One region of the Halobacillus amylolyticus genome, then DNA from elsewhere that is predicted to be linked to it. Evidence: riboswitches for the same ligand, from Rfam matches in the RefSeq annotation. Region 1 holds a riboswitch; the other holds the start of a gene.
What was found. A riboswitch is a leader RNA that binds a small molecule or an ion and turns the genes downstream of it on or off. The one in region 1 is predicted to bind lysine.

Region 1 (8,438 bases):
TGTTGATATATTAAGCGCTTTCGTGCTATTCTTTTAAAGAGTTCAAAAAAATTTAACAAATTTGACGCGAGATAGCGTTCCTGTCGCCGGTCAAATTTATTGAAAAAGCTATTAAAGAGATTTTAACTGTTGGGTCGATAGTAGCGAACCCTGCTATTTACTAACCGTTAATCTTTCCATAAAGAATACTGCAGCTGTATTCTTTTGGAGGGGTTAACGGTTTTTATTTTGTAAAAGACATTTAAAAGGATGATGTAGGAATGGTGAAAAAAGTGAAAAACAGGTGGCTAATTGCAGCTTCCGCTGTAGGGATACATCTTTCAATAGGCTCTGTTTATGCATGGAGTAACTTTACAGCTCCCTTAATTGAACAATTTGGTTGGACAGCAAAACAAGTTCAATTGACATTTAGTTTAGCCATTTTATTCTTAGGGCTATCCGCAGCTTTTCTTGGGCACTTTGTTGAAAAATATGGCCCCAGGAAATCGGGGTTATTAGCTGCGGCATTTTTTGGGGTAGGTATATTTGGATCCGGGTTGGCTGTAAATTTAGGTTCGCTGCCTCTATTATATATTTTTTATGGAGTATTAGGGGGAATCGGGTTAGGGCTAGGCTACATTGCTCCTGTTTCTACCCTGGTGAAGTGGTTTCCGGATCGCCGAGGGTTAGCCACTGGCTTAGCGATCATGGGGTTTGGTTTTGCCGCTGCGATCAGTAGTCCAGTTATGGATTCATTAATCAAATCCGTCGGCACGGCTAATACATTTTACATTTTAGGAATTGCTTATTTTATTGTGATGGTGGCCTCATCCGTTTATTTGGAAAAACCCCTGTGGACTGGGCGCCAGCAGGCTTTAAAGAAAAAAAAGCATCGGGTAGATCCAAGGTTAAGCAAGATTTATCTCAATTAAAAGCAAACGAAGCAATCAAAACATCAAGGTTTTACTATTTATGGTTGATGCTGTTTATTAATGTGACGTGTGGGATTGCCATTTTATCAGCGGCAAAACCTCTAGCTCAAGAGAGTATTGGTTTAACAACTACTGAAGCAGCAGCGTTAGTCGGTGTACTAGGAATCTTTAATGGCCTAGGGAGAATTGGCTGGGCCACCGTTTCCGACTATATAGGTAGAACGAATACATACACAACGTTCTTTGTTGTTCAAATCGTATTATTCGCGTTATTGCCCCATACATCGATGGCCATATTGTTCCAAGTGATGCTTGCAATTGTTTACACGTGCTATGGCGGAGGGTTTTCGGCCCTCCCAGCTTACATTGGCGACTTATTTGGTACAAAACAGCTTGGTGCCATTCACGGTTACATTTTAACAGCATGGGCAGCAGCTGGTTTAGCAGGTCCCATGTTCGCAGCGTGGATGAAAGATACAACAGGAAGCTATTCAGCAAGCTTAACGTTCTTTGCAGGATTATTTGTCATTGCCTTAATCGTTTCTTTAGTTATTCGCAAAGATATAAATAAATTGCGGGCCCTAAATGCTGGACAGAGTAAAAGTAAATCTGCAGCTAGCTAACATTTCATTATGACGGCGGAATTGTGGTAAAGTATAAACATGTTATAACTGTTTTTTTACAGGAGGACACCATGAATAAGTACGAAGCAGAATTCAGTAACCTTGTTCGCTCTTTCAGAAAAAAGCATATGGGAAAAGGACCAAGCAAAATCACAACAACATTTTGTAAAAACTGGGCGATTTGCGAGATGGAGGGAAATCTATCACCAGTTGAGAAGTTCATCGCGAGTGCCGATGACGGAAAACAACTGCTCCGGGCTGCACGCACAGAAATGGTGAAAGAAATGTATAGAAAGAATCCTCCTGTTGAGATGGAAGAGTTTCTAGGATGTAAGTATGTTGATTTGTTTGTTGACATTGATATTCATCGTGATTTCGGAATGTCAATCTTCATTTTTGATGAAAATGTGGAAGAAAAATATTCTAAATAACAGGTTTGGCACTTGGTAGCGACCCTGCTAAAGACTTAACCACCGTAGTATTTTTACCTAGTAAAAGTATGTACGGTGGTTTTTTATTTGAACAATCAAGTGGTCAATTTTACAAGGAGTGAGTGAAAATGGGAGAAACAAAACACCAAGGACCTATAAAAGTATCTAAAAAGCCCGCACCTGAGCACTGGGTGAGTCCAGTTCCATTTGGCCTAGGCAAGGTGAAGCCGAAACATATTAGGGACACAATGAAAATCATGTGGGAAAATAAGGACAATATAAATTACGCTAAGAACATCCTTACTAAGGGTGTTTGTGATGGCTGTGCACTAGGAGTTTCAGGCCTTCAAGACCAAACACTAAAGGGTCCGCATATTTGTACCACTCGTTTAAATGTATTACGTCTAAGTACAATGCCTGCCATGAAAGAAGAGATGGTTCACGCAGATATTGATGAACTTAAGAAATATAGTAGTGAAGAATTGCGTCGGTTAGGTCGAATTCCATATCCATTGATTCGTAGAAAAGGCGAAAGGAAGTTTTCACGTCTGGGTTGGGATGAGGCAATGGATATGATTGCAGAAAAGATGAAAAAATTGGACCCTAAACAATATGGGTTTTATTTAACCTCAAGAGGAATCACAAATGAATCTTATTACGTAGCTGCGAAGGTATCCCGTTTCCTTGGGACAAACCATGTTGACAATGCTTCCCGTATTTGTCATTCCCCTTCCAAAACAGCTCTTAAACGTTCTGTAGGGATTGGAGCAAGTAGTGCAAACTATCAAGATTGGATCGGAACCGATGTCCTTTTATTCTGGGGTTCTGTTGCTTCGAATAGTTCACCTGTTTCAACAAAGTATATGTTAGCTGCTAAGAAAAAGGGAACAAAAATTATTGTTATCAATCCATATAGAGAGCCGGCGATGGATAAATATTGGGTCCCTTCTAATACTGAATCTGCGTTATTTGGAACAAAGGTCGCGGATGACTTTTATCAAATAAACATCGGTGGGGATATTGCTTTCATGCATGGTATCATGAAACACTGGTTTGATATGGAAGAATTAGAACATGGTTCGGCCATTAATCACCCATTTGTTCAAGAGCATGTGAATAGTTATAAGGAGCTTAAAGCGAAGGTCCAAGATCAGTCTTGGGAGGAGATTGTGAAGTCTTCAGGGGTAACAAAGGAAAGAATTATTGAGTTGTCTGAACTGCTAGCAAATAGTAAAAGTGCAGTATATGCTTGGGCGCTAGGATTAACGATGCACTCCTTTGCAACAGATAATATCTCGCAAGTTGCCAACCTAGCCCTTTTGCGCGGTCACTTAGGGCGCGAGCATGCTGGTTTGATGCCGTTTCGTGGTCACTCTAGTGTCCAAGGTTCTGGCGAAATGGGGGCGGATCCATTTGTCCTTCCTGGCGGCGGCTGGGATGAGGAGAATGTCAAGAGAATCGAAGACGTATGGAACTTCGAACTTCCAAAGTGGCAAGGTGATATTGTTGGTGTTTCTCTTGAGAATGCTGTGCTTCCAGAAGATAATGAAAGAAAGCTGAAAATGTATTATATGAGCGGTGGTAATTTCTTAGAAACGATGCCAAACCCTGATTTTATTGAGGAGGCATTATCTGAATTAGACATCCGTGTTCACCAGGATATTATCTTTAATACTTCAACACTGGTTGATGCGAAAGAAGCCGTTATTGTGCTTCCAGCAAAAACCCGTTATGAACAAGACGGCGGAGGAACTTCTACCTCTACTGAACGAATGGTTTACTTCTCACCTGAAATTAAAGGGAATAAACAGTTGGTTGAAGAAGCACGATCAGAGTGGAAAATCTACATTGACCTTGCAAAAAGAGTTAAACCTGAAACTGCGCATTTAGTTGATTTTAAGGATGGTCAGTCCATTCGGGATGAAATTGCACTGGCAAATCAAAATTACGACGGCATTCAACATCTAAAGAAACAGGGAGATGTTTTCCAATGGGGAGGCGCATGGTTATGCGAAGGTGGAATTTGTCCAACTCCTGATGGGAAAGGAAATTTAATTCAAGTTGATATTCCAAAACTTGATAAACCAGAAGGCACGTTCTACATTACAACCCGGCGTGGGAAGCAATTCAACTCGATGGTCTACAAAAAAACAGATCCATTTAACGCTGCTGGACGTTACGATGTTTTAATGAGTGAAGAAGATGGAAGAGAGTTAAATATCACAAATGGAGAACCAGTTGTTGTTTATAATCAACATGGAACTTTTCAAGGTAAAGCTCATTTTGCTGATATTACAAACGGAAATGTCGGCCTTCATTTCCCAGAAGCAAACTTTTTAATTCCAAAAGGTGTTTATGATGGGCCTTCAGGAATTCCTCAATATAGTATTGCAGTCAAAGTTGAAAAAGCCGAGCGCTTTAATGCTAGGAAAGATGTTAATTATTTAGAGAAAAAAGTAGAAGACTTAGAAATGGCAGTAGATTAATTGATAATAATGTCCATTTTACTTAAAGTGTGTGTTCAAAAAGTTGACGAATGAAGAACGTCGACAAAGATCGTCACCTCCTGTCACAAAGTCGACACTAGCACGTCCTGTGCGTCGCAAGAAGTTCGAGGCGCGAAAGTTTTGAGGACCGCAAGCCGTATGCCTTTCATATGTGAGGATCAGAAAAACCAAGCAACGAAGAAATTCGCCGTTAATCATTTGGTGACTTTTGAACATCCTCTTAAAAGAAGACCACATTAGCGGAATTTTCACTCTGCTAATGTGGTCTCTTATTTGTTATTCAACCAACAGCCTCTATTTCATTAGGCGGCAGGGTTCTTTGTAGTACTTCTCTTTCTTCTTTGTTCAAAGGCAGTAATGGTAGGCGAACATCACCGACATGTACCCCTCTCATATTTAGCGCTGCTTTTACTGGTGAGGGGCTTGGGGCAGCAAATAATGCATTCATGATTGGGAGAAGCTCACGATGTATCGAAGCAGCCCTTCGGACATCACCTCTCGTAAAGTTATTGACCATTTCTTGCATTTCATTTCCGATAATGTGTGAAGAAACGGAAACAATTCCTGCTCCCCCAATTGATAAGATGGGCAATGTCATTCCATCATCACCACTATATACCGTAAACTCATCAGCCGTCTTACTAATAATTTCTGCCACGGCATCCAAATCACCACTGGCCTCTTTTACAGATACAATATTGTTGATTTTAGAGAGGCCGACAATCGTTTCTACTGACATGTTTACTACACTTCGTCCCGGAATATTATAAAGCATGATTGGTAATGATGTGGAATTGGCAATCGCTTTAAAGTGTTGAAATAAGCCTTCCTGTGACGGTTTGTTGTAATATGGAGCAACAAGCATGATTCCATCGACCCCTGCTTCCTCTGCCTGCCTTGTCAAACTGATCGAAGCATTTGTGTTGTTTGATCCAGTTCCGGCTATGACTGGAACTCTTCCGTCAACAACTTTCACCACAAATTTAAATAAGTCCATCTTTTCCTCTGTTGTCAATGTAGGAGATTCTCCAGTTGTACCAGCTATAACCAATCCATCAGAACCATTGGTTAGTAAATGATTGACTAAAGTTCTCGTAGCAGTAAAATCAACCTCACCGTTATGGTCAAACGGAGTCACCATGGCAGTTAAAACTTGGCCGAAATTCATAACTTCACACCCTTTTGTATAATTTTAAAAATTCAGAGGTGGTCCGGGCCATTCGGAAGTAAACGCAAAAAAGCAACAACGAAGGCTTCGCTGTTGCCGTAGAAACATATTTGTGAAAATCGTTCCTGCGTAAGATAGCCCTCCATATAGTTTCCTATATGACAGCCCTGTATTTATTCAATAGCAGAACCAGCTTCAAGAACATGAGATTCTCCCCGCTTCGGCAAATTCCCCTTTTCACAATAGTCATGGGATCTCATTATCCTCGTATTGTGTACTAATGGTCTTTGCTCCTCTATCCTTACTTCAAAAGTATTGAAATAAGAAAATATTTAATTGAGTGTACTATAACAAAAAATCCCCTTTACTACAAGGCTATTTCAGAAATACTTTTAAAAAAACGTGAATTTCAAAGATTAACTGAAATCTCCACAGCCGCTTGTTCGAACTGAAACTAAAGGACTAAGGTTTTGTTACCGATAAAGTAAGTGAATACTGCATAAAGGAGGAAGTGTAAATGCTAAATGGATGTGATATTTGTTTACCACAGCATCACGGGTATACAGTTTATTTTGTAGGCGGCCAAAGTATTGATCAATTAAAAAAGTACTTTAGATACTTTTCCGAAGAAAAATGGTTCACTGTCAACGAAAAAACCTTTTGGACCGAGGAACCTATCTTCTTCGACCTATTGGATTATCTTGAAGGTCATATGGAGCCAGATAAAGTTTTTGCAGTTTCTTCAAAGAAAGCCGCCCCCTTACAAAACCTTGATGAAATGAAGCGGATCGGATTGTTTCGGGTAGAACGACAAGCCAGTTGGATTGACCAAATCATTGAGGAGCGTTCGATACGAACTCACTACCAGCCCATTGTCAGTGTTAAAAATAATCAGGTTGATATGTTCGGCTATGAACTCCTATCAAGAGGGATAGATGAAAAGGGAGATCTTATTCCCCCATTCAAAATGTTTGAAGCCGCTAGAGTACGTAACAGGTTATTTGCTCTTGATCGCATTTGTCGTCTCGAATCGGTAAAAAATGCTTCAAACATCGACATCACAAATAAGATGATTTTCATAAATTTCATCCCGACAGCCATTTATGTGCCGGAACATTGTCTTTCAACAACTTTTGAGCTTATAAAAAAGGTCAATCTTAAGCCAGAACAAGTCGTCTTTGAGGTTGTAGAAACCGACGAGGTTGAAGATATCGAACATCTTAAATCAATCTTGAATTATTATAAGTCACATGGGTTTAAATATGCCTTGGATGATGTTGGAACAGGTGTGAATGATCTTAAAAAGCTATCAAGTCTAGAACCCCATTTTGTTAAATTAGCTCGGGAGTTTTCTGATGGGGTGAGCGAAGACCTTGGTAAGCAACACGTGGCTGAATCAGTCCTGCAAGTTGCCCGCGATATAAATGCTAAGCCGTTGGCAGAGGGGGTTGAAAGATCAGAAGATATAAGATTCCTAGCTGACATCGGATATGAATTATTTCAGGGTTATTATTTTGCAAAGCCTCAGGAAAATCCAACCCAACATATTGACCAAGAGTTTAGGGGGTGAAATACCACTCTTCTCATAACGTTGTTCTCAACGAAATATTTACATAAATCATTAAGAGACAGCAGATCAACAAACAGACTGTAAAAGTAGGGGATAGTCCGAATTAGCCGTAATAAAAATTCGCTTCTAAGGGAGGAAACCTTTTTGATAGTTATTTTCAAGTGTTGTTCATTGAAACACCTGCAATGTTTTCCTTTTCGTCCCTAAAGATTTATCGTTGCCCCCATTTACCTGCACGAAGGTTGGAAGGAAGGATATAAGGAAATGTTTGAACGTTTAGAAAGTGCCCTTCCCTCCCATGCCGTCAAAGATTTAACATTTGAGTTGCTCCAGCACCGGTTTACGAAGCCAGCTAAAGAAAAACTATCCTATGAGTAAGCTTGAGCTTGAGGAATCCAAAAGAAAGTGGAAATGGGGCCGCTACGGAATCGCAAATACGTTTATCAGGACGAAGAGCAGGAAGATATGAAAGATACACTAGGAGGATATAATGATACTTATTTCCCGGAAGCCAAGTTAGAGTATTTTACGTGACAGTAAAATCTTACAGAATAACAAAGCCCGTCTCATATAAAAGGAAGACGGGCTTTGTTATTGCATAGGACCGGGAAAGAAAAGAATACTTCAACTAAGGACGCCTTTTTGTTGACATAGGCAGGACAATTACTGTTCATGGGTTAGTCTGTTTATAACGAACTTCGAGGGTATTGATTGTAGAGAAGAAATAGCAGGCCTAACATAACGATATCTAATCTAGCCTCGAAAAGAAATAGGATAAAGCCGGCATGTAGAGTAGGAACCTTTGTTATCAATAGCGCGGCAATGATAATGCCCATTAGTGGAAGAGTTGCATATTTCACATACCTATTTGCGACGAGAAGTATTCCGCACACAATTTCAATAGCAGCTACTACATACATAATTGTGATTGAATTAGGTATGCCTAAACTTGTGAAATACTCACCTAAACCATTACCTGTTACCTTTATAAATCCGGAAGTAATAAAAACAAAGGCTGTTACATATCGAACCCATTTTATTGCGGATAAAGAAGTGTTCATGGGTTGTCCTCCTTTCATATAAATGTATATGCAAGAAGGAAGACAAACCATTCCAAATATAGTTTAAATATTGAGAGAATTAGGATTTCTAATCGAAGTGAAATAGCGATAGGGTATTCGGCAATAAAAGCAGTAAACTTAAAAGGAAATAAACAAGTCATAACCAT
Region 2 (15,159 bases), 1.2 Mb from region 1:
CCTAATTTAATTTAATTTTCTATAACAGTCATCCCTCCGTCGTTGCCAAAACAGCGACGGAGGATGTTTTTTGAAGGTTCTTAAAAACCGGTGTGCCTTTATGCACACCGGTTTATTGATTAACTTTTTTTAAAACAAAGTAAGCACAGCCAAAATTACAGTATTCGTACAAATAATCCTCAAGTGTGCTTATTTTCGTTTCAAAAGTTGCTTTAGAATTCTGATCGTCATAAAAGCCTTTGAGCCGAAGTTGACCATAGCCCCAATCTCCGACGATGAAATCATATTTGCTTAAAATATCACTAAAACGCCCTTCCAAATCTTCCTCATTAAAAGCTTCCCGATAATCCTCTTTAATTTCATATGTTTTTCCAAATAGTTCAATCACTATGATCACCTCTTACCTTGTCATTAGTGTACCATATTTAGAAACAATGACGGAAATAGATCACTAAAAATTTTGTATCATTCTTTAAAATCAGTCCAACCTAATAACAAGTTGATATATAACAGGAGGATTCAAACATGAAGACCTATAGATTACTCCCTATATTAATGGGACTCAGTTTTATGTTGTTGGCGGGTTGTACCGAGGCACAGGAAGAGGAGGCGAAAAACCAAGAACCTGATCAAGCCCTGCACAGTAATGAGATGGATGATTATAATGACCGCTCCATGGATGGCCAAGTGGGCTATGTACGATATAAACAAGGTCAGTTTGATCAAAATGCTGAAAAGAACCAAAGCATTAAGGTAAACCGCGAAAAGGTTGCGGATATGATTACCCGGATGATTCTCCAATATGATGGCTTTGAAGATGTAGCTACACTGGTTACCGATGAAGAGGTTCTTGTTGCTTATCAAGCTCCCGAAGGACAGGAAAGAGACTTATCAGCAGATATGGTTCAAAAAACGGCCTATTCATTAGTTCCGAGTTTCTATCATGTATACGTTTCTGATAACCCTTCTGCATTTGGTGATATTCAAAGCTTAAGCACATCAACCGTTTACGATGATCAATACGAGGAAGTCATTGATGACATTGTTAATAAAATGAAACAAGCACCCCAGGGTAGGGTAGAGCAAACGAATGACAATGAGGCAGAATAGCACTTGCCTGACATTTCCAAGCATAAGTCTAGATTATAAATGGCAAGCTAACTGTACCACTTAATTTGAAGGTGAATGAAATGAACATTCGTTCCAAAGTACTTTTAACTATTCTGATCGCAGGTATATGTCAGCTGTTTTTGGTAAATTATGTTTTCGCAAGTGAAGAATCTGAACGCATGGCCCTCTATAAAAAAACATCAGCTGTAACCGATATCCCATGGTACTATTTTGCTGCTATTGATCAATATGAACGGCAAATACACGACGATCCCCCTGAGTACAGGGTAACAGCCATTCAACCTGATCCGTTATTTTGGAATGGGATCGATTATCCTTCGATGTTTTTTCCATCGGGATGGGGCGCTAGCGGAAATGGCGATAAAAAAATCGACATCACAAATGATGAAGATATTCTTTGGTCTTTAGGGAACTATATTAAATCATACGGAACAACAAAAGATGATATAAGGATAGCTCTCTGGAATTATTACAAACGTGATCTAACCGTACAAACAATTATGAATACAGCTAAGGTATTTAAAAAATTCCAAACGGTCTCTCTCGAAGATAGAGATTTCCCGTTACCACTGGAAGCCAATTACAGCTACAATAACACATGGGGCGATGCACGTGGCTTTGGAGGACGCCGGATTCATGAAGGAACGGACATCTTTGCAAACTATGGTGTCCCCGTTAAGTCGACGACCTATGGAGTTGTTGAGATGAAAGGCTGGAATGAATATGGTGGTTGGAGAATTGGCATCCGCGATATTTTTAACATTTATCACTATTATGCTCATTTAAATGGCTTTAAAGATGGAGTGAACGTTGGAGATGTAGTTAAGCCTGGGGATGTAATAGGCAGCGTTGGCGCCACTGGTTATGGACCACCAGGAACATCAGGAAAATTCCCTCCACATTTACACTACGGAATGTACCAGGATAATGGCGAGCATGAATGGTCCTTTGATCCTTATCCCTATTTAAAGAGATGGGAAAAATTAGCCCGTGAACAATAGGAAAAGAGCCCGAGTATTCTGTACTAACAGAATACCCGGGCTTTTATCTTAACTATTCCTTGATTTAGACTTTCTTACTGCATTGGCAATACTGAGAGTCAGGCCACCCCAAATAATAACAATAGTTATAATAAACATGACAATAGCCATTAGCGAGCAACCTCCTTCTTATCATCATCTGAATCTGTTTGATCCAATTCATTGTTCGGCCATTTTTTCATTGACATTAATGAACCAACAAAGATTGCACCAATTGCGACGATCCATCCAAAGTTGAATAGGAAATCAATCGGGTACCCTCCATATGCAGCCGATAATTCTGCTCGCAGGTTTTGCAGCATCATATAACCAAGGACGATCGGCGTAATGACACCTAAACAGAAGCGCCACCACGTTCCCAATCTAATATCAGATATTTCATTTGCATGAGATTGAAATCCCTTAAGACCTTTAGCAAACCAAGCTAAAGCTACAACTTCAAACAATCCAGCTAAGGCCACACCAAAATTGTTAATGAAGTGGTCAACTGTATCTAATAGGTTCAGTCCTCCCTGTGTTGCATAAAGAAGAGAGAGAGCCGCAGCAAAGCCGCCGCCGAACATAATAGACTTACCTCTTGAGATATTAAATTTCTCAGATACCGCAGCTACATAGGTCTCAGTAATAGAGATAAGTGACGACAATCCAGCTAACACGAGGGAAGCGAAGAACAGAAAGCCAAAGATTCTTGGAATACCTGGAATTTGACTAACAATTTCCGGGAATACCATGAATGCAAGGCCGACCCCTCCGACTCCCTTTTCAGCAGCCAGTTGACTTACAGTTGTATCATAGGTGAAAGCCATAAATCCAATGGCTGCAAATACTCCAATCCCTGCAAGAATTTCAAAGGAAGAGTTTGCAAAACCTGTAATAAAGGCATTGTTTGTAATATCTGATTTCTTCGGTAAATACGAAGAGTAAGTAATCATAATAGCAAAAGCGATGGATAAACTAAAGAATATTTGTCCATATGCCGCAACCCATACTTGCGGGTCGGCTATACTCGACCAATCAGGGGTGAAGAACGCAGACAAACCAGATGCAGCCCCCTCAAGTGTAATAGCACGAATAACGATGATGATAAATAACACAACTAAGGTTGGAATGAAAATTTTATTAGCTTTCTCAATTCCTTTTTTAACGCCTTTTGAAAGGACCCCTAATGTAATTACCCATACGATAAGAAGAGGAAGTAAAACTTTAGGTACAAGTCCTCCAAATGTACCTGGATCTGTTAACGTTAAAAACTCTCCAACAAAAAAGCTTGTCGGATCATCACCCCAAGAAAGATTAAATGAGTAATAAGCATACATAATTGCCCAAGCAATAATTACGGCATAATAGGTCGAAATAACGAATGCTATGGTAACTTGCCACCAACCAATCCATTCAAAGCCTTTTCGCACTCTCCCAAGTGATTTAGGAGCAGAGCCGCGATATTTGTGCCCCACCGTGTACTCTAAAATTAATAATGGTATACCAGCAGTTAATAAAGCAAATAAGTAAGGAATAATAAATGCTCCGCCGCCGCTTTCATAAGCTGTAGCAGGAAAGCGCCAAATGTTGCCTAAACCAATTGCTGAACCCATGGCAGCAAATAAGAATCCTGCCCTTGACCCCCATTGTGATCGATTTTCCATGTCTGAAGACCTCCCTTTAATAATCAGAATTCTCCTTCTATACTTGTATGTGACAAGCAAGTGAAAGAGAATGTTTTAAATCTTTATTTTTTTCTGATTATTTATACTTAGATTATAACCATACTGTTAAAGAGATGTCAAAGCTATATTATGGGTACATCTATAGGGAAGATCAGTAGCTTCTGCTTCTTTATTTGGGACTGAAATAAATTTCCCATAAAAAAGAGGAGCACTTCAAGAGCACTCCTCTTCCAATATATTTACTTTATCGAATAATTTCCTAGAAAAATATAGTGGATCAATACTGCTGAGATACCTATCACAATTAATGTCAACAAGAACGCCAACAGCAGTTGTCCAGTAAATCCAAGTATTAAATAACCAACAGCAGCAGCGATAGCCGCAATGAATGCATATGGCAACTGTGTCATCACATGGTCAATGTGATTGGAGCCAGCCCCAGTTGAAGAAAGGATAGTTGTATCAGAGATCGGTGAACAATGATCACCAAACACAGACCCAGCAAGAACTGCGGATAAAGCTGGTAATACTAAATTCACATCAATTCCAGCGGCAATTTCACCTGCGATTGGAAGCATAATCCCAAACGTGCCCCAAGATGTTCCTGTAGCTAAGGCCATGAAACCTGCCACAATAAAAATAAGGAAAGGTAAGAATGCTGTGTTAATCGATGACTGGTTAACAAGGGTAACTAAATACTCACCTGTTCCAAGCTGACCAATTACATCGCCAATCATCCATGCAAAGATGAGGATATACACGGCCGGAAGCATTGCCTTCACACCTTCCGTTAAGACATGATTGATACCCGACTTGGGCTCTTCCTGTCTAATATAAAGACCTCCTGCCACAAGAACAGCTAATACACCGCCTATGAATAAAGAAATGTTTACATTAGTGTTAGCAAAAATACTTATCAGGTTTACTGCTTCTGTTGAATTTCGTATCCCTGTAATAACCATTGATGCAACAGTTACTAAGATTAACGTCACAATAGGCCAAATTAGATGGGAGATCCGTCCATGGTCGTGCCTTTCGAATTCATCGTTTAAATCTCCCGGAACATCTCCTGTTTTATTAGGGTCGATCAGCTCACCTGTCTGCACGGCTCGCTTTTCATGCGTACGCATTGAACCAATATCTATTTTCATAAATACAGTCAAGAAGACGAGTAACAGGGCTGCAAAAACGTAAAAATTGTATGGAATCATTCTAATAAAGGCCTCAAACGCTTGATAATTGGCAATTTCATTAGCTGCTAAAATACTGCCAATTGTTCCAATAATATAAGCTCCCCAGCTTGAAATCGGTGAAATAACGGTAATTGGCGCCGAGGTGGAATCTATATAATACGCTAATTTTGCCCGAGAAATTTTATGACGATCTGTAACAGGCCTCGCCACCTGCCCAACAGCTAACGCGTTAAAATAATCATCGATAAAAATGGTAATACCTAATAAGACTGGAACAAGCTTTGCCCCTTTACGAGTTTTAATACGGGCTACTGCCCATTTACCAAAAGCTCTGCTACCACCGGAAGCTGTCATAAAAGCTGTTGCAACACCAAGCAGTAATAAGAAAGTTAGCAGATAAATATTACCTGTGTTGATAGCACCTTCGCTATAAAAAATGGTAGCAAATACAGTCCAAATCATTTGCAGACCATCTACTACATTGAATTGTGTAAGCATTAAAGCTCCGACAATGATACCTGCCGCCAGGGACAGGATAACTTTTCTCGTTGCAATAACAAGAACAAGCATGAGTAATGGTGGAATAAGTGAATAAATTGTTCCTTCCAAAATGTTTCCCCTCCGTTTATCTTAAGATGATAAAGAGGTGCTTTGCGGAAGACTACTGGAGATAAAATTGAGGAATTTTGAAAAGCTTTTAAACGCAAAAAAGACAATGATAGAAAATAACCTATCATTGCCCTACAGCAGCAATTTGATTATCCTCCATTTCGATCAGTAGCGCACCATGCACCTTAAAAGCATGCATGACAGTGTATCCCTTGTTCAGGTACACACCAGAATAATGCAGCGTGACTGCTGCAATAAACTTCGGCAGGTCTCCCCTTTCGTAAACGTGGTCATCGTTGTCATCCTCACACTGAATTACTAATGAAGCCTGCGCCTCTACCTCACCGATCTGATAAGGTCACGCATATTTAATTTCTTAAATAGTTTACCAAGATCTATCGATTATTGCAAGCCTGTCATTGGTAGTGAAAAGGTTGGAGATTCCTCCTCTCCGTCGCCATTATAAAACTCAGGAACCTCTCCCACTATGGTACTCGTATCGATAGGAATGTCATTGTCTACAATGATCGTTTCTCCTGAAAAAGGAATAACCACTCGTAAACTCACTTTAAAGTTAAGGGATAACTCAAAAAAAGCTGAGTTAATCCCATATTCCTTAATCTCATTTACAAATTGTGATTGAACATCGCCGATGACTTGAAGCTGCACTGGAACCTTTGGCCCAAGGTTAGCCAGGATCGTGTTGTTCGTGGCTAAGCCAATCGGAACTTCAATCAATGTGGCTGGCTCTTCTCCCTTATCTTTTTCTTTTCCGTTTCTATTTATATCTGAATCTAATGTCGTATCTTCCAACGGCAATTCATTTTGCTCCATTCGTCTAAGGAAATTTTGCACTCGTAGTGTAGTATTTCTTAATGCTTTATTGACAACTGCGGAATTCCAGCCCATATAGGTGATATTTCCCTCATTATCCTTTTCAATCCTAACCAAATTTTCAAATTGTAAATCTTCTGCTATCTGTCTGCTCACTGCTTCATTGATAGCGTCTCTTGCTAACTGCTGTGCCTTTGTTTCGGCAATTCCTTGTAAAACTGGTGTAATTCCTCTGTCAATTAACCATAAACATGAACCTGTAATGATAGCAAAACAAATAAATGTGATAAGAATTCTTTTCCCTATTGAGGGTGGATTCGTCTTTTTAGTTCCCATAAAACAACCCCTCCTGCCCTATCTATATGTCGGGAAAGAGGGGTTTAAGCATCAAGTTGTATAAGTTGTATCACATTTTATGATTTGAACCATCAGACGGCTGATCATCGCTTCATTATATCTTGAAAGAATGATTGCAAAGCCTTGGAACTCATTTTTAAGTGCTTAGAGATTTTGCAAGAACATCGCGAAGCAGTTCTGGCATATAATACGTTTTATTTTTAGCATAGGCAATTTCAGGAAAAAGCCTTCCGAATGTAAAAGTATCTGCGGTAGCCAAGGTATAAGTTTTTTGTTTATCAATATTCATTCCATTCATACGTACGCTTTTCACATGAAATTCACCGTCAGAACCTTCAACAACCTCGATGTCAACACCCGTAAACACCATTTTACCAATCACTTCACCTCGAAAACCTAAACCTTTCAAGCGAATTTCCGTTAATTTTCTTGTATGAGCCACTCGAATGACCTCAAGCAGTTCGTCCCCAGCAAGCTCCACTTTACACGGATTCATTGGATGCGGACATATTCTATGGATATCCTCAGATGTCACTTGCCCTTCACCTAGATGATCAAGCAACACACCAGCATTCAACATTGCGAGGTCAGCACCTGTCCAACGCTGCATTTCTTTCGTGAATTTTCTCATAAGCGGTGTTTCCTTAAACCAGGCAATTTTTAAAGTCTTCTCCAAGTAAGCTACAGGAGTTTGCAGATGCTCAACCGCACGTCTTCTCATCTCTTCCAGTTGTTCATTTGCAACGGCATCCTTATTCATATTTTCCGTAGATACTGCATAAGCTTCCTTTTTACTTAAGGATTGTGCCGCATGATCCCACTCTAATATGATTTCTCCTAAATGTGTGCCGTGTTTTCCAGCAGCAGTTAAGATAGCATTCCCTTTATGCTCACCGTTTTGAAAAAGGTGATGAGTATGTCCACCAATAATAACGTCAATTCCCGGATAATGTCTCGCGATCTCTTCATCATCGTACATACCGAGATGCGAGAGTAGCACAACAATGTCAGCTTGTTCCTGAATCTCTGTAATAAGACGGTCTAATACATCAAAAGGCGAAGTAATCGACCAGCCCAACATCCTATAAAATGTTTCAAATGGTGCAGTTAAACCAAGAACAGCTACCTTAACTCCATGCTTCGTTTGAAAAATTTTGTATGGTTTTAACCAATCTGGCTGGGTGGGTTCTTGCGAATGTAAGTTGGCGCAAACCACATCAAAATCAGCTTCATCATATAATGAATATAAATCTTCATAGGATAATGTAATTCCTTCGTTATTACCTAAGTTCGCGAAGCTGTAGCCTGCCTGATTCAAAAGCTCGACATTGCCTTTGCCCATCAACCCTTCTGTTATCGGGTGAAAACGATCCACATGGTCGCCATTGTCTAACAGCCAGTAACTTTCTTCATTTATATGATGTATCTTTTTTCGTTGATTGAAATAGCCGACAATTTGAGGCCAATTCTCAAAGTGACTATGCAAGTCGCTGGTATAGTATAAAAAGATCTTTTCTTTCATTATCAGTCTCCTTATCCAATCCCTTGCCAAATTAACCGTATTCCAACTAGGATAAGCAAAATACGTAAAAACCATTCCACTGCTTGCCCATTTAATTTCCGATTAACAAATGCACCGCACATACCACCTGCATAAGCACCCGGGATAAAGTACAAGGCACGGCTCCATTCGACATGACCTAAATAAATATGTGTTGCTGAACTTGTTATACTTGCAAAGAATATCATAAACATCGATGTAGCTGTTGCAATATGTGGTGGGAATCTAAAAAGCAGGATCAAAACGGGTACAGTAAGCGAGCCCCCTCCGATTCCAAGCAGTCCTGATAATACCCCCACACTAAAGGATAAAACGAAACCAATCCCTAATGGAAATGTATAGGAAATTGTTTGATCATTTAGTACAGCCGTCCTCTTTATACCATTGATTGAGAACCTGTTTCCTTTCCCTCGACTCCTAGGCAGGAAAAATAATAGCGATATAACGATCATTACACTTCCAAATATTAATGCAAAACTATCTGTTCGAAAAAATTGATTGAGCCACGACCCAAAGATGCCCCCTGGAATACTCCCAATCAACAGAAGTAATCCTGCCTTCAAATCTACTCGTTTATGCTTAAGATAGGACAATGTTGATGAAAGTCCTGTGAAAATCATGACAACTAGTGAGATTCCTACAATCTTCTGTGGCGTGACCCAGTCAAACATATGATGGTGATCACCTAAGAATAAAAGAGCAGGAACTAATATAGACCCTCCGCCTAATCCCGCTACGCTTCCAACAAAAGATGCTAAAAACCCGATTACTAAAGCAATTGCGATAAACATGGACAACCTTCTATCTGTATTAGAGATAATATTATAGTATCATGTTTTCTATGACGAAAACATGATTTAGAAAGAGAATGCAACTCTTCAAGTGGTCATAAAGAGAATTTTAGTAAAGATTGTTGTTGTATATGAAGACCTCAGGGGGCTCGCATATTTCCCTCTGCTACCTGTTGATCCATCCTTTTATAAAGGTAAATAAATTACTTTAACTAGCAACAAACTCCTAGAAAATAGCCGAAATTAAAAAAACCGCACAGATGTAAACATCCGTGCGGCAGTGGTTCTTTTATTAACCAATAGAACCTTCCATCTCGAATTTGATAAGACGATTCATTTCTACAGCGTATTCCATTGGAAGTTCTTTCGTAAATGGTTCAATGAAGCCCATTACGATCATTTCAGTTGCTTCCTCTTCGGAAATGCCGCGGCTCATCAGATAGAACAGTTGCTCTTCAGATACTTTAGAAACTTTCGCTTCGTGTTCTAGAGAGATGTTTTCATTCATGATTTCGTTATAAGGAATCGTATCTGACGTAGATTTATTATCCATAATCAACGTATCACACTCAACATTTGAGCGGGCACCTTCCGCTTTACGTCCAAATTGTACAATCCCACGGTATGTTACTTTACCACCATGTTTAGAGATTGATTTCGAAACGATAGTAGAGGAAGTATTAGGAGCCAAGTGATGCATTTTTGCTCCAGCATCCTGGTGCTGTCCCTTACCGGCAAGGGCGATAGAAAGCGTCATTCCTCGGGCACCTTCACCTTTTAGAAGAACAGATGGATATTTCATGGTAAGCTTAGAGCCTAAGTTTCCATCTACCCACTCCATTGTTGCATTTTCTTCAGCCACAGCACGCTTAGTAACAAGATTATAAACGTTATTTGCCCAGTTCTGAATCGTTGTATAACGGCAATAGGCATCTTTTTTAACAAAGATTTCAACAACCGCACTGTGCAGGGAACTGGAAGAATAAGTTGGAGCCGTGCAACCTTCTACATAGTGAACAGATGCGCCTTCGTCAACAATGATCAGTGTACGCTCGAACTGTCCCATGTTCTCAGAATTAATTCGGAAATAAGCCTGTAATGGCGTTTCTACTTTTTGTCCTTTTGGAACATAAATGAAGGAACCGCCAGACCATACCGCCGAGTTTAACGCTGAGAATTTGTTATCAGATGATGGAATTACTTTAGCAAAGTACTCTTTAAAGAGCTCTTCGTTTTCCTTCAGTGCAGAGTCTGTATCTTTGAAGATAACACCTAGATCTTCAAGGTCTTTCTCCATGTTGTGATAGACAACCTCAGATTCGTACTGTGCGGAAACCCCAGCTAGATATTTTTGCTCTGCTTCAGGAATTCCAAGACGATCGAAAGTGTTCTTGATTTCTTCAGGTACTTCATCCCATGAACGTTCAGAACCTTCAGATGGTTTGACGTAATAGGTAATATCATCAAAGTCCAGTTCGGACAAGTCACCGCCCCATTGAGGCATTGGCTTTTTGTAGAACTGCTCAAGCGACTTCAGACGGTAATCAAGCATCCACTGTGGTTCTTCTTTGTAATCGGAGATTTGCTTAACAACTTCTGCTGTCAAGCCTTTTTCAGTACGAAAAATAGAGACATCTTTTTCATGAAAGCCGTATTGATATTCTCCAACCTCTGGCTCTTTTTTAGCCATTTAAATACCTCCTTTTAGTATATAAAAACAATTAAGCTTCTTGTTCGTCGTCCACACCTTTTTCCATTGCCTTCCATGCAAGCGTAGCACATTTAATACGTGCTGGAAACTTAGCTACACCTTGTAGAGCTTCAATGTCTCCAAGGTCGATGTTTTCATCCTCAACTTCATTTCCAAGCATTAACTCAGAAAACATGTGTGACATCTTCACTGCATCTTCAATTTTCTGACCTTTAATGGCCTGTGTCATCATCGATGCTGAGGACATGCTGATTGAACAGCCTTCCCCATCAAATTTAGCATCTTCAACTACGCCTTCGTTTACTTGCAACTGAAGTTGTATTCGATCACCACACGTTGGGTTATTCATATCAACAGTAAGGTGATCTCCCTCTACTGTACCACGATTACGAGGATTTTTGTAATGATCCATTATAACTTGGCGGTAGAGTGTATCTAGGTTATTAAAAGACATCGCCAAAATACTCCTTTGTTGTTTGTAATCCCTGAACGAGTCGATCGATATCTTCTTCTGTGTTGTAAAGATAGAAGCTGGCTCGGGCTGTAGCAGAAACGTCTAGCCACTTCATTAATGGCTGAGCACAATGGTGACCAGCACGAACAGCTATCCCCTCCGCATCAAGTACTGTTGCCAAATCATGCGGATGTACATCTGCCAGGTTGAAAGTCACTAAGCCTGCTCGTTTATCAGGACCATAGATCGTTAACCCTTCGATTGTGTTCATTTGCTGCTGTGCATACTCAACAAGCTTATGCTCATGCTCGGCTATTTCATCTAATCCAACTTCATTAAGGAAATCAATTGCAGCACCAAGACCTACAGCACCTGCAATAATTGGCGTACCCCCTTCAAATTTCCAAGGGAGCTCCTTCCACGTTGAATCATAAAGATTAACAAAGTCGATCATCTCTCCACCAAACTCGACAGGCTCCATCTCATTTAGTAGGGACCGCTTCCCGTACAGAACACCGATTCCTGTAGGACCACACATTTTGTGACCTGAAAAAGCATAAAAGTCACAGTCAAGATCCTGTACATCCACATTCAAATGTGGAGCACCTTGAGCTCCATCAACTAGCATGACAGCCCCATTACGGTGGGCTACAGCAGCAATTTCCTTAATAGGGTTAATTGTTCCAAGAACGTTTGACACATGAGCAATGGCTACAATTTTCGTATTTTCAGTGACCGTCTTCTCAACATCGTTTAAAGAAACGGTTCCATCATCCTGTAAAGGCATATACTTCAAAGTTGCTCCAGTTGCTTTAGCCAATTGCTGCCAAGGAATAATATTACTATGGTGTTCCATCGGTGTGATTACAATCTCATCACCTTCACCCAGGTTTGCATGCCCATAGCTTACAGCGACTGTATTAATCGCTGTTGTTGTTCCTCTAGTGAAAATGATCTCTTGCGTACTTGCTGCATGAATAAATCTACGAACCTTTTCACGAGCACCTTCATACTCATCTGTTGCCCGTGTCCCAAGTGTATGCACACCACGGTGTACATTGGAATTGTAGCCGCGATAATACTCATCCAGTTTCTCAATTACCTTTGTAGGCTTTTGAGATGTAGCGGAAGAGTCTAAATATACAAGCGGGTGTCCATTCACTTCCTGATGCAGAATCGGGAAAGCATCACGAACCGCTTTGATATCCATTAATAAACTTTCCTTTCAATCACTTTCGTTAACTGCTCTTTTACAGCTTTTACAGGGAGCTGATTTACAACAGGTGCCAGGAAGCCGTGAATAACTAAACGCTCAGCCTCTACCTTAGATATCCCGCGGCTCATCAAGTAATAAAGCTGAATTGGATCTACACGACCGACAGAAGCTGCGTGACCTGCCGTTACATCATCTTCGTCGATAAGCAAAATAGGGTTTGCATCCCCACGTGCATCCTTACTTAACATAAGAACACGTGATTCCTGCTCCGCATTTGACTTAGTGGCACCATGCTCAATTTTCCCGATTCCATTAAAGATGCCTGAAGACTTATCTTTCATAACACCATGTTGAAGAATATATCCTTCTGATCCTTTTCCAAAGTGCGTAATGTTTGCTGTGAAGTTCTGCTTTTGTTCTCCACGACCGATCGCGACTGTCTTGGCATTAGAAACAGAGTTATCACCAACTAAATGCGTGATATTCTCTGAAATTGTATCGCCTTCATTCATCTGCCCGAGTGCCCACTCGATCGTTGCATCACGATCAGCAACCCCGCGTCGATTTGTATAAACGGTTGTACCCACATCAAAGTTATCAACCGCTCCAAAGTCAATTTTAGAACCAGCTTTAGCAAAAACTTCTGTGATATTATTAGCAGATGTTTTTTCTTCTTTATTATGAGAAATATAGTTCTCAACATACGTTACTGAACTATTCTCTTCTGCCACGACTAAGACATGGTTTATTAGTGAAGCTTCTGGGTCTTCCTGCCAGAAAATAGCCTGTAAAGGTTCTTCAATCTCCACATTCTTAGGGACATATAAGAAAACTCCACCATTCATAAGAGCAGCGTGCAATGCTGTCAAGCGGTGCTCATCAACATGAACAGCTTCTGTCATATAGTATTGTTGAACCAAATCAGCATGCTCACGTAGAGCTGTACTCATATCTGTAAAAATCACGCCAAGTTCTTTTAACTTTGGATCCAAGCTTCCATAAGCGACAGTATGATTACGCTGAATTACTAGGTTTTGTTGTTCTTTATCTTGATCCAAGAAATTTTGAATCTCTCTAGGGAGATCTCCAAGTGATTGAATCTTATCTCCATTTACATCATGTTTGAAATCAGAAAAGTTCCATTTACTCACATTTGTTTTATCAGGCTTTGGCATCTGTAAAGATTCCGATTTATCCAATGCACGCAGACGAAGATTTTTCATCCACTCTGGTTCGTTTAAGCCTTGAGAGAATTGTGTTACATATTCTTTGTCGTATGGTAGTGAGACTTCTACAGTCATAATGATCCCTCCTATCTATTACGCTTGTTGACCGATTGTTTCGTCTTCGATGCCAAGCTCTTGCTTGATCCAATCGTAACCTTCTTCTTCAAGACGTTGTGCTAATTCAGGTCCACCCGATTTAACAACACGCCCTTGCATCATCACGTGTACTTTGTCTGGTGTAATATAATTAAGAAGACGTTGATAGTGTGTAATCATCAAGCATCCGAATGTATCATTACGCATCTGGTTGATCCCTTTTGCTACCACCTTTAATGCGTCAATATCTAAACCAGAATCAATTTCATCCAAAATAGCAATGGCTGGCTTAACCATCATCAGCTGAAGAATTTCATTACGTTTTTTCTCACCGCCAGAGAATCCCTCATTAAGGTAACGCTGGGCCATATTCTTATCCATATCAAGGGTATCCATCGTGCCATCCATTTCCTTAATGAATTTCATTAAAGAAATTTCATCGCCTTCTTCACGCTGAGCATTAATCGCTGTACGAAGGAAGTCGGAGTTCGTTACACCGCTGATTTCACTTGGGTATTGCATAGCCAAGAATAAGCCTGCTTGAGCACGCTCGTCCACTTCCATTTCAAGAACGTTTTCTCCATCAAGGAGAATTTCACCTTGAGTCACTTCATATTTCGGGTGTCCCATAACAGCAGAGGCAAGTGTCGATTTACCCGTTCCGTTAGGCCCCATAACAGCGTGGAACTCTCCACCTGTAATTGTCAGATTTACACCTTTTAAGATTTGCTGACCTTCAATTTCTACGTGAAGATCTTTGATTTCAAGCGTTGATCCTGCCATAAATAATACCTCCAGTAAATCTATTATTATTGAATGTGTTGGTTGTTGTGGATCAAAAACCATTCTCAATTTATTCTCATTACAATCTTATATCATTTAGAATCTGATATCAACTCATTTCCACTGATTCGGGAACACTTCAACATTTGGATAAGGATAGACCTTATCACGCATTTCATTCTAATTCTTTCCTTATTATATTAACATAAAGATACATAACAAAAAAATCAGGTGGACTTAAACCACCTGATTCTTCACTCGTCTATTTATGAAGTTGACGATCTACTTGTGCGACCATTTTCTGACTTTGTTCGAATTCTCGTTGGCGCTTTTCCTCGACTTTTAATCTTTCATCCAACCTGCTGCTGTACTCTGCGTAGCTTATGTTGTGTGCTTGATGCATCGCTTTTTCCATTTCAGCAGTGTAATTCAAACTCAGATAGTCACTAATAATAAATCAACCCTTTCAGATTTTTTACACAATTTAGCATAC

Region 2: another riboswitch for lysine. It lies ahead of MUO15_RS19995 (Na+/H+ antiporter NhaC family protein); the one in region 1 lies ahead of dapA (4-hydroxy-tetrahydrodipicolinate synthase).

The regions. Positions count from the first base shown of each region.
Region 1 is NZ_CP095075.1:2,776,307-2,784,744, forward strand. Features, by position in the region: partial or broken gene MUO15_RS14375 (L-lactate MFS transporter) at 261-1,534, shown strand; gene MUO15_RS14380 (Na-translocating system protein MpsC family protein) at 1,606-1,965, shown strand; gene MUO15_RS14385 (FdhF/YdeP family oxidoreductase) at 2,094-4,451, shown strand; gene dapA (4-hydroxy-tetrahydrodipicolinate synthase) at 4,753-5,640, opposite strand; lysine riboswitch at 5,768-5,946, opposite strand; gene MUO15_RS14395 (EAL domain-containing protein) at 6,158-7,210, shown strand; partial or broken gene MUO15_RS14400 (spore photoproduct lyase family protein) at 7,424-7,744, shown strand; gene MUO15_RS14405 (DoxX family protein) at 7,897-8,271, opposite strand.
Region 2 is NZ_CP095075.1:3,968,845-3,984,003, reverse strand. Features, by position in the region: gene MUO15_RS20025 (DUF3055 domain-containing protein) at 1-10, shown strand, start outside; gene MUO15_RS20020 (YutD family protein) at 113-388, opposite strand; gene MUO15_RS20015 (YhcN/YlaJ family sporulation lipoprotein) at 526-1,110, shown strand; gene MUO15_RS20010 (M23 family metallopeptidase) at 1,191-2,132, shown strand; gene MUO15_RS20005 (MetS family NSS transporter small subunit) at 2,181-2,270, opposite strand; gene MUO15_RS20000 (sodium-dependent transporter) at 2,282-3,814, opposite strand; gene MUO15_RS19995 (Na+/H+ antiporter NhaC family protein) at 4,075-5,637, opposite strand; lysine riboswitch at 5,799-5,984, opposite strand; gene yunB (sporulation protein YunB) at 6,040-6,807, opposite strand; gene MUO15_RS19985 (bifunctional metallophosphatase/5'-nucleotidase) at 6,965-8,350, opposite strand; gene MUO15_RS19980 (sulfite exporter TauE/SafE family protein) at 8,362-9,180, opposite strand; gene sufB (Fe-S cluster assembly protein SufB) at 9,473-10,870, opposite strand; gene sufU (Fe-S cluster assembly sulfur transfer protein SufU) at 10,902-11,345, opposite strand; gene MUO15_RS19965 (cysteine desulfurase) at 11,335-12,555, opposite strand; gene sufD (Fe-S cluster assembly protein SufD) at 12,555-13,862, opposite strand; gene sufC (Fe-S cluster assembly ATPase SufC) at 13,881-14,666, opposite strand; gene MUO15_RS19950 (YuzK family famiily protein) at 14,929-15,099, opposite strand.